DNA from 3 places in the Streptomyces sp. NRRL F-5755 genome. Region 3 is predicted to be linked to each of the others. Evidence: riboswitches for the same ligand, from Rfam matches in the RefSeq annotation. Region 3 holds a riboswitch; each other region holds the start of a gene.

Region 1 (3,265 bases), on a different contig from region 3:
CGCGGCCCGCCTCGGAGGACTTCGAGGAGGGGTCGGCCACCTGGTCGCTGGCCCGGATCGGCGTGGCCAACTACTTCGCGGCGGCGCTGGTGCTGCCGTACGGGCCGTTCCACGCCGCGGCGGAGGAACTGCGGTACGACATCGAGCGGCTGACCGACCGCTTCGGCCTCGGCTACGAGACGGTGTGCCACCGGCTGAGCACCTTGCAGCGGCCGCGCCGGCGCGGGGTGCCGTTCTCGTTCGTACGGGTCGACCGGGCGGGCAACATGTCCAAGCGACAGTCCGCGACCGGCTTCCACTTCTCGCGGGCGGGCGGCACGTGCCCGCTGTGGAACGTCTACGAGGCGTTCACCGCGCCCAGCCGCATCCATGTGCAGATCGCGGCGATGCCGGACGGCCGCCGCTATCTGTGGACGGCGCGTACGGTCACCCGGCACCGCGGCGGCTGGGGCGATCCGGGCAAGACCTTCGCCATCGGCCTGGGCTGCGAGATCCGGCACGCGTCGCGGCTCGTCTACTCCGACGGGCTGGACCTGGACAACGCCGCGGCGGCCACGCCGATCGGCATGGGCTGCCGGGTCTGCGAACGGCTGGAGTGCCCGCAGCGGTCCGTGCCGCCGCTCGGCCGGGCACTGGTCATCGACGAGAACCGCAGCACGTTCGTGCCGTATCCGGTGCGGGGGGACTGAGGCCGGCGGCCGGCCGCTCTGGACTTACTAGGGCGTCCAACTATATGTTCGTGAGCACGGCCCGCGGTGCAGGGAAGCCGGTGCGAAACCGGCGCGGTCCCGCCACTGTGACCGGGGAGTGCGCCGCCGAGCAGGACGCCACTGACGCGAACGCGTCGGGAAGGCGGGCGGCGCGCGGTGATCCGGAAGCCAGGATACCGGCCGCGGGTGTTTCTTCCGTGTTGTCCACGAGGATGGAGCAGACACGCATGGCACCGGTGCGTACCCACGGCCCAGGTGATCCGGCCCGGCCCGCGGCACCGCCCGCGGACTGACGGTTCCACGCCTTTCGCGTCCCACGGCCCCGCCGCGTGCCGCGCGCCCTCCGCGCCGCTCGCGCGCCCGGCCGTGCCATCCCCGGGTCTCACCTGACGAGAGCAGGCTCCCATGGTCCGAGAACTGACCCATTTCATCGGCGGCAAGCACACACCGGGAACATCGGGTGCATACGGCGATGTGTACGACCCCAACACCGGCACCGTGCAGGCCCGCGTCCCGCTCGCGGACCGGGACGAGACGACGGCCGCGATCGCCGACGCGGCGGCGGCACAGCCGGAGTGGGGCGAGTGGAACCCGCAGCGGCGCGCCCGGGTGCTGCTCGAATTCCTGCGCCTGGTCGAGGGCGAGCGGGAGTCGCTGGCCCGGCTGCTGTCGGGCGAGCACGGCAAGACGATCCCGGACGCGCACGGCGATCTTCAGCGCGGGCTGGAGGTGGTGGAGTTCGCGGCCGGTATCCCGCACCTGCTCAAGGGCGAGTTCACCGACAACGCGGGGACCGGCATCGATGTGCACTCGCTGCGCCGCCCCATCGGTGTGGTCGCCGGGATCACCCCGTTCAACTTCCCCGCGATGATCCCGCTGTGGCAGGCCGCACCGGCCCTCGCTTGCGGCAACGCGTTCGTGCTCAAGCCGTCCGAGCGGGCGCCGTCGGTGCCGCTGCGGCTGGCCGAACTGTTCCTGGAGGCGGGGTTGCCGCCGGGTGTCCTCAACGTCGTGCACGGCGGCAAGGAGTCGGTGGACACGCTGCTGGAGGACCCGCGCGTCGAGGCGCTGGGCTTCGTCGGCTCGACGCCCGTCGCCGCGCACATCTACGCGACCGCCGCGGCGCACGGCAAGCGCGCCCAGTGCTTCGGCGGCGCCAAGAACCACCTGATCGTGATGCCGGACGCCGACCTCGACCAGGCGGTGGACGCGCTGGTCGGCGCCGGGTACGGGTCGGCGGGCGAGCGCTGCATGGCGGTCTCGGTCGCCGTACCGGTGGGCGAGGAGACGGCCGAGGCGCTGGTGGCGCGGCTCAAGGAGCGGATCGGCACGCTGCGCATCGGCCGCAGCGACGACCCGCACGCCGACTTCGGGCCGCTGGTCGGCCGGGACGCGCTGGACCGGGTGCGCGCGTATGTCGACCTCGGCGTCACGGAGGGCGCCGAACTGGTCGTGGACGGTCGGGGCTTCACGCTGCCCGGCCACGAGGACGGCTTCTTCGCGGGCGCCTCGCTCTTCGACCGGGTCACCCCGGACGTGCGCATCTATCAGGAGGAGATCTTCGGGCCGGTGCTGTCGGTGGTACGGGCGGCGGACTACGAGGAGGCGGTGCGGCTGCCCACGGAGCACCCGTACGGCAACGGCGTGGCGATCTTCACCCGGGACGGGGACACCGCACGGGACTTCGGCCGCCGGGTGAACACCGGCATGGTCGGCGTCAACGTCCCGATCCCGGTGCCGGTCGCGTACCACACCTTCGGCGGCTGGAAGCGGTCCGGCTTCGGCGACCTGAACCAGCACGGCCCGGACGCGATCCGCTTCTGCACCCGCACCAAGACCGTCACCTCGCGCTGGCCCTCCGGGGTCAAGGAAGGCGCGAGCTTCACCATCCCGACGATGGGCTGAGCGCGATGAGCGTCATGACCACCGCCACCACGACCGCATCCCTCACCCCGGACCAGCTCGCCATCGTGGAGACGACGCTGGACTTCGCGCAGGAGCACATCGCGCCGCACGCCGTGGCCTGGGACCAGGACAAGCACTTCCCCGTGGACGTGCTGCGCAGGGCCGCCGCGCTGGGGCTCGGCGGGATCTACGTACGGGAGCGGTCCGGCGGCTCCGCGCTGAGCCGGGCGGACGGCGTGCTGGTCTTCGAGGTGCTGGCCACCGCCTGCCCGTCCATCGCGGGCTATCTGTCCATCCACAACATGGTCGCCTGGATGATCGACCGGTACGGCGACGAGGCGCAGCGCGCCCGCCTGCTGCCCGGCCTGTGTTCGATGGCGGACCTGGGCAGCTACTGCCTGACCGAGCCGGGCGCCGGGTCCGACGCGGCGGCGCTGCGCACCCGCGCGGTGCGCGACGGCGACGACTATGTGCTCACCGGCGTCAAGCAGTTCATCTCCGGTGCCGGGACCTCGCGGGTGTACGTGGTGATGGCCCGTACCGGCGAGGACGGTCCGGGCGGCATCTCCGCGTTCATCGTCGAGCGGGACGATCCGGGGCTCTCGTTCGGCCCGAACGAGAAGAAGATGGGCTGGAACGCGCAGCCCACC
Region 2 (3,265 bases), on a different contig from region 3:
TCGTCGCACGACGACTCGATCCCCAGCACCACTGGAGAGCCTGGAGATGCCACCGCACCGCTCCTTCGTGTCCCTGGTACGCGCGTAACGGTGTACGCGGGTACCCGCCCGATTCGTTATTGCGAGCTATGTGCAATAACGGGTTCCGTCCAGGATACGGCGGTCCCTGCGCGTGGTTAGGGAGCCCGGGGCGCCGTCCCCTGCCCGGGGCCCTGGCCTAGGTTCCCGGTCGCCTGTCCGGGTTTCCGGGTCCTCTGCTCGGGGCCCTGCCCGGATTCCCTGGCGTCTTGCCCGGGGTCTCGGGTTCCCTGCCCGGATTCCCTGGCGTCCTGGCCGAGGTTCCCGGCCGCCTGTCCGGGTTCTCGGGCCCCTGCCCGGCTCCCTGCCCGGATTCCCTGGCGTCTTGCCCGGGGTCCCCGGCCGCCTGTCCGGGTTCTCGGGCTCCCCGCCCGGCCCCCTGCCCGGGGTCCCCGGCCCGCTGTCCGAGCTCCCCCGCCACCCGGACGTTCCACCGCCCGTCCCGCCCGCTCAGCGCCGTCACGGTCAGCGGCGGTACGTCCACCCGCCAGAAGGACGACGGCGGTGCCCCCAGGGCGCACACCACCGCCGCACGCACGACGTCCGGCTCCACTACGGCCACCACCCGGCCGCCCTCCGCCGCGAGGCCGGTCAGCCAGTCCGTCACCCGGCCGAGGAACCGCGTCAGCGGCTCGCCGCCGTGCGCCGTGCTGTCCGGGTCGGCGAGCCAGGCCGCGACGCCCTCCGCTTCGGCGGCCAGCACGTCCTCCAGGGCCAGTCCCCGCCAGCGGCCCATCGCGCATCCCGCCGCGCCGGGGTCCGGCGCCGCCCGCAGTCCGAGGGCTTCGGCCGTCTCCTCGCAGCGCGCGGACGGGGAGGTCAGGGCCCGGTCGGCGGGCAGCGCGGCAGCGGCGGGACGGGCGGCGCGGGCGCGGCGCAGCCCGGCGGGCGTCAGGGCTTCGTCCGCCGGGAAGCGCACCGCGTGCAGGGCGTCGTCGAAGGACGGTGAGACCAACGTCACCCGGGTTGTCATGCGCACCTCTCATCGTCGCGTCCTGGCCGCGCGAATCCGATGGCGCACAAGGGGTACGGCAGGGCGCCCGCCCGCCACCGTGCGCCCGTCGGGGCACCGGGGCCCCTTGGCCCGGCCGCCGCCACGCGGTACGTTCCCGATGATATTGACGATGACATGACGGAAGCCGGTGGAATTCCGGCGCGGTCGCGCCACTGTGAGCCCGGACCGGTCCCGTACGGGGCCGCCGGACGAGCCAGACCCGTCTGTCGCGACGACCCACTGTCCGGGACGCGTGATTTCCCAGGAGGTTCTGCCATGGCCCAGTCCGTCGCCCCGCCGACCACCGGCCCCGCCGCACCCGCCACCCTGCCGATCAGGACCGTACTGCCCTGGGCGGTCTTCGGCGGGCTGCTGATGCTCGTCCTGCTCTACTTCGTCGGCGCCGAACAGGGCGCCACCTCACTGCTCTCCGGCACCGACGTGCACGAGTGGGTCCACGACGGACGCCACCTGCTCGGCTTCCCCTGCCACTGACCGGGGGCGCGCACATGAACTCCGCCACCGTCAGATCCCTCCTGGTGCGCGGCATGCTGGCCGGCCTCGCCGCCGGCCTGCTCGCCCTGCTCGTCGCCTACCTGCTGGGCGAGCCCCAGGTCGACGCCGCCATCGCGTTCGAGGACGCGCACGCCCACGGCCACGAAGACGCCGTGGAGGTCGTCGGCCGCGGTGTGCAGTCCACCCTGGGCCTGGCCACCGGCGTCCTGGTGTACGGCGTCGCGCTGGGCGGGATCGCCGCCCTGGCCTACTGCTTCGCGCTGGGCCGCGTCGGCCGCTTCGGCCCCCGCGCCACCGCGCTGCTGCTCTCGGGTGCCGCCTTCGCCGCGGTCTACTTCGTACCGTTCCTGAAGTACCCGGCCAACCCGCCGTCCGTCGGCGACCCCGACTCCATCGGCCAACGCACCGCGCTGTATTTCCTGATGATCGCCCTCAGCGTGCTGCTGACCGTCGCCGCGGTCATCCTCGGCAAGCGGCTCGCACCCCGCCTCGGCAACTGGTACGCCACGGTCGCAGCGCTGGCCGCCTTCGCCGTGGCCGTCGGCCTCGCCTACGCGTTCCTCCCGGCCGTCAACGAACTGCCGCACGACTTCCCCGCCCTGCTGCTGTGGAAGTTCCGCGTCTCCGCACTCGCCGTCCAGCTCGCCCTGTGGGCCGCCTTCGGCCTGCTCTTCGGCGAACTGGCCGAACGTGCCGTACGGCCGCGCGGGGCCGCCGCGCCGAGCGGGGCGGATGGGGCGGCTGTGTCGTCGGCGCACTGAGCAGGGGCCTCGTCCGCACGGTGCGGGGCTGCCGCCGGGACGGCCCGCCTGTCTGAAAGGGCCTGCCCATGGGGGAGTGAGGTCTGCCCCGGCGGCGCTTCCGCGTTCTCGCCCGGCGTCGGGGGGAAAGGCGGGAGTTCCCTGGCGCCTCGGAGGAGGAAGCGTGCGGTCGCACGAGCGCGAGCACGGGCACGGGCACGAGTCCGGCGAGGCGGTGGGGCGGTTCCTGGCGTGGTTGGCCGCCGTCGACAAAGCCATCCGGTCCGCCTCGCATCCGCCGCGCGTCCGCTCGACGCCGCATTCCGGAAGGACATGGAGGTGCGCGGCATTCAGCGCGCGACTCTCGACGCGGTTCGGGTTCACGGGTTCACAGCGGTCCCGAGGCTCGCGATGCGGCGGCTCTGGTCAATGCCAAGGCATTCACCACTGAGCATCACATGGTCGACGGCGGCAATGTGACCCGCGATGACTGGACGCATGAACTGGGGCATGTGGTGGGCCCAGGCCGCCGCGGGGAATGGACAACGGCGCGGGCCTGAGCATTTCGGCCCCCAAGGACAGCGGCGAGCAATACGTGGAAGGGTTCTCCGACTGGGCCAGGTCCGCCCCGGCGTCCGCCGGTCCGTCCGTGCAGCGGACGGTGGCCGGCGATGGGCCTCACCAGCACGGACCGGGATGCGGCCACGGCCAGGAGCTCAACCGGACCATGGCCGTTCAACGCGCTCCCGCCGCCCACTACGCCCCGGGGGGAGGTCAACGTGACGCTTCCCGAGTGACCCCGCAACTCCCGGCCATAGTCGGAAGCCGCTGCGCCACGGCACCTGCCCTCACGACGGAACGGCCAGCAGCAGCGTCCACCACGGCCCGCGCCCGCCGGTGCCGGTGTCGATCCCCACGCCCGCGTGCCGGTACGCGC
Region 3 (3,265 bases):
CGGCGCGGTTGGCGGCCAGTTCGGCGGCGATCGTGTGGGTGCCCTGCGCGAGGCCGCGGGCGAGGGTGGCGATCTCGGCCGTCTTCTGCTTGGCGAACGCGAGCCAGCGCAGGATCTGCGGGTCGATGTCGCGCTCGACGGCGGCGTCGAGCGGCACGTGCAGCAGGGAGCAGGAGGCGGCCACGTCGACCCGGTCGGCCAGCCCCAGCAGGGTGCCGAGCGTGGCCAGCGACTTCTCGTAGTCGTTGATCCAGATGTTGCGGCCGTTGACGACACCGGCGACCAGGCGCTTGCCGGGCAGGCCGCCCGCGGCGGCGAGCGCGTCCAGGTTGCCGGCGGCGGCCTCGGTGAAGTCCAGCGCCAGGCCGTCGACGGGAGCCTTGGCCAGGACCGGCAGGGCCTCGCCGAGCTGGTCGAAGTACGAGGCGACCAGCAGCTTCGGGCGGTCGGTGAGGGCTCCGAGGTCGCGGTACGCGCGCTCCGCGGCGTTCAGCTCGGCCGGGGTGCGGTCCTGGACGAGGGCGGGCTCGTCCAGCTGCACCCACTCGGCCCCGGCCGCGCGCAGATCGCCCAGGACCTCCGCGTACACCGGCAGCAGCCGGTCGAGCAGGATCAGCGGGTCGAAGCCGGCGGCGACCCCGGGGGCGGGCTTGGCCAGCAGGAGGTAGGTGACCGGGCCGACGAGCACCGGACGCGGCGTGTGCCCGAGGGCGAGCGCTTCTTTCAGCTCGCCGACCTGCTTGGCGGAGTCCGCGGCGAAGACCGTGTCGGGCCCCAGTTCAGGCACCAGATAGTGATAATTGGTGTCGAACCACTTCGTCATCTCCAGCGGCGCCACGTCCTGAGTGCCGCGCGCCATCGCGAAGTAGCCGTCCAGGGCGCCGGCCTCGACGGCGGCGCGGTGCCGGTCCGGGACGGCTCCGACCATGACGCTGGTGTCCAGGACGTGGTCGTAGTACGAGAAGTCACCGGTCGGCACCTCGTGCACGCCGGCGTCCACGAGCTGCTGCCAGTTCGCACGGCGCAAGCCCCGCGCGGTCTCCACCAGGGCGTCCGCGGTGACGCGGCCCTTCCAGTAGCCCTCGATGGCCTTCTTCAGTTCCCGGTGCTGACCTTGGCGGGGGTAGCCGTACACGGTGGCCCGTGCTGCCGCGGCTGCGGGCTTCGCTGTCACGGAACTCTCCTTCGCGGATGTGTTCTTGAGTACGTCCCGGAAACGGGACGAGAACGCGAAGGAACGACGCGTCGGACGAGCCGCGAAGCGTACGCCGACGCTCCTGCCCGCCTGACATGTACGGTTCCGGACCAAGTCCGGAACGCTCCCAACCCGCCCTCGAGGTCTCCGGGAAGACCGCGCACGCATGGACGCGCGCGGGCAACGGGCAGGTCTTCGGACTCGCGGGCACGCCTGCCGGGCTCTCCCGGCGGGCACCTACTGGCCGTCGCTTCCCGGATCCGCGGCCCGGATCCAGTGCGTATGACGGCGGTCGTTCCCGCTCACCGCTGCGGGGCAGTCCCGGATTCCCACCGGGTTCCCTCTTACGACGCGCCTGCCTGGCGGGCAGGGCGAACCAGCTGCACCGGACACAGTAGATCGAGCGGGGCCCGAGCGGACAGACCTGTTCATATGGCGGGACGGGAAATGAGATGGGGGGACGTCGAAGCCGTACGGGATCCGGCAGGGACCGGCCCGTACGGCTTCGGCGCTACGTGACGGAGGGTTCAGCCGGCAGACGGCTGCGACGTGCCGGAGGAGAACCGGCCGGACGCGAGCTTCCATTCGCGGTGCAAGGTGCCCAGCGGAATGCGCTTCTGGAAGAGCGGAGTGCCGAAGATCGTCAGCTGGGCCTGGAGCGAGCCGCTCAGATCCAGCCCTCCGAAAGCCTTCCAGTCGGCCGTGACGGAACCCTTCCCGTCGGAGGAACCGATGGCCGCGGCACTGGCCTCGCCGCGCAGATACGGAGCGACATCGGCGCTCACACCGACCGCACCGTACAGGCCGACGCTCGCCTCGGTACCGAGCGTGGCCTTCGCCTGGCCCGATGCCGTCACAGCGGCCTGTACGGGGGTGGAGTGCATGCCGGATTCGCTGACGGGCTTCCAGCCCCCGGCCCAGGAGTAGCTGCCGCCGACCCGGAAGTCGCCCTTGAGGTCCTGCTTGATGTCGACGCTGACCCGGCCGTCCGCCTCGACCGCGAGGTAGCACGTGAGGTCGAGGTTGACGACGACCGGCACCGGGCCGACCTGGATGACCGGATCGGCGTGGAGCTTGGCGAACGGCATCCGCAGCGGCTTACCCGTGGAGGCAGCGGCCTGGCCCTTGAAGCGCCACTGGGAGGACCAGTCACCGGACAGCCCGATGAACGCGCCGCCGGGTGCCGTGTGGTTGGCGGAGGCGGGAGAGGGCGTGGCGTGCGCTCGGCTGCCGTCGTAAGCGAACTCCACCTTGGGCGACAGCTGCACGAAGCCGCCAACCGAGGCGGAGGCACTCGCCGGGGCGCCCTCCGCGGTGGCGACCGAAGCACCGACGTCCAGGCGCAGACTGCCGAGGGGCAGCGTGGCACCGTGCGGCCCGAAGCGGCGCTCGCCATTCTTCGCCCAGGAAACCTTCACCCCCTTGACCAGCGGCTCGACCGAGACGGCAGCCGGATCGACGGGCACCTTCCCATCGGCCTTGCCCTTGCCCAGCAGCGCATCGAGCGTGGCCGGCGCGGTGTTGACCTCGGTGCCCTTCGCCGTCGTGCCCCGTACGGCGGTGACCTTGGCCAGGACGCCGCTGGGGGCGCCGGGAGCGGGCGCGCTCGCGATGACGTCGCCGACGGCCACGGCCGAGTTCTTCGCGGGAGCGGAGGCGGAGGGAGTGGGGGAGGGGGCGGTGGATGCGGAGGCCGAGGAGGACGGGTTCGGGAGGTGCTTCGCCGGGCTGACGACGACCGCGCGGCCGCTGCGGCGGTCGTACGAGGCGACCCGTACCGCGGACTTGTACTGCGGGCGTCCGTCGCCGGACGGGCGGGCCACGGCCGCCGCACCGGCGGGGCCGGACGACGTGGGAGCCGCACCGACGGCCAGCCGCTGCCCGCCGCTGCCGCCCTTGCCGGCGGTGACGTCGGCGGCGTCATGGCCCTCGGCGGCCTGGGCGGCGGTCGCCCCGGCGCCGGGTTCGCCGGACCCGCCGGTGCCGGCGTCGGGGCCGGCGCCACTGCCCGACGAACAGCCGGAAGCCAGCAGGGAGATGACGGTCAGGGCAGGTATGAGTGCCTGCTTG

What was found. Region 3 has a riboswitch for cobalamin ahead of metE (5-methyltetrahydropteroyltriglutamate--homocysteine S-methyltransferase). Riboswitches for the same ligand answer to the same signal wherever they lie in the genome.
Region 1: it holds a riboswitch for cobalamin, as region 3 does, so the genes downstream of both, ADK86_RS12770 (CoA-acylating methylmalonate-semialdehyde dehydrogenase) here and metE (5-methyltetrahydropteroyltriglutamate--homocysteine S-methyltransferase) in region 3, are expected to answer to the same signal.
Region 2: it holds a riboswitch for cobalamin, as region 3 does, so the genes downstream of both, ADK86_RS39145 (CbtB domain-containing protein) here and metE (5-methyltetrahydropteroyltriglutamate--homocysteine S-methyltransferase) in region 3, are expected to answer to the same signal.

The regions. Positions count from the first base shown of each region.
Region 1 is NZ_LGCW01000103.1:60,850-64,114, reverse strand. Features, by position in the region: gene ADK86_RS12775 (short-chain fatty acyl-CoA regulator family protein) at 1-689, shown strand, start outside; cobalamin riboswitch at 730-910, shown strand; gene ADK86_RS12770 (CoA-acylating methylmalonate-semialdehyde dehydrogenase) at 1,116-2,615, shown strand; gene ADK86_RS12765 (acyl-CoA dehydrogenase family protein) at 2,621-3,265, shown strand, end outside.
Region 2 is NZ_LGCW01000322.1:8,099-11,363, reverse strand. Features, by position in the region: gene tsaD (tRNA (adenosine(37)-N6)-threonylcarbamoyltransferase complex transferase subunit TsaD) at 1-32, opposite strand, end outside; gene ADK86_RS39150 (histidine phosphatase family protein) at 218-1,051, opposite strand; cobalamin riboswitch at 1,172-1,315, shown strand; gene ADK86_RS39145 (CbtB domain-containing protein) at 1,349-1,567, shown strand; gene ADK86_RS39140 (CbtA family protein) at 1,582-2,349, shown strand; gene ADK86_RS45875 (eCIS core domain-containing protein) at 2,433-2,888, shown strand; gene ADK86_RS41940 (CAP domain-containing protein) at 3,177-3,265, opposite strand, start outside.
Region 3 is NZ_LGCW01000206.1:29,082-32,346, reverse strand. Features, by position in the region: gene metE (5-methyltetrahydropteroyltriglutamate--homocysteine S-methyltransferase) at 1-1,174, opposite strand, end outside; cobalamin riboswitch at 1,364-1,591, opposite strand; gene ADK86_RS17670 (hypothetical protein) at 1,723-3,265, opposite strand, start outside.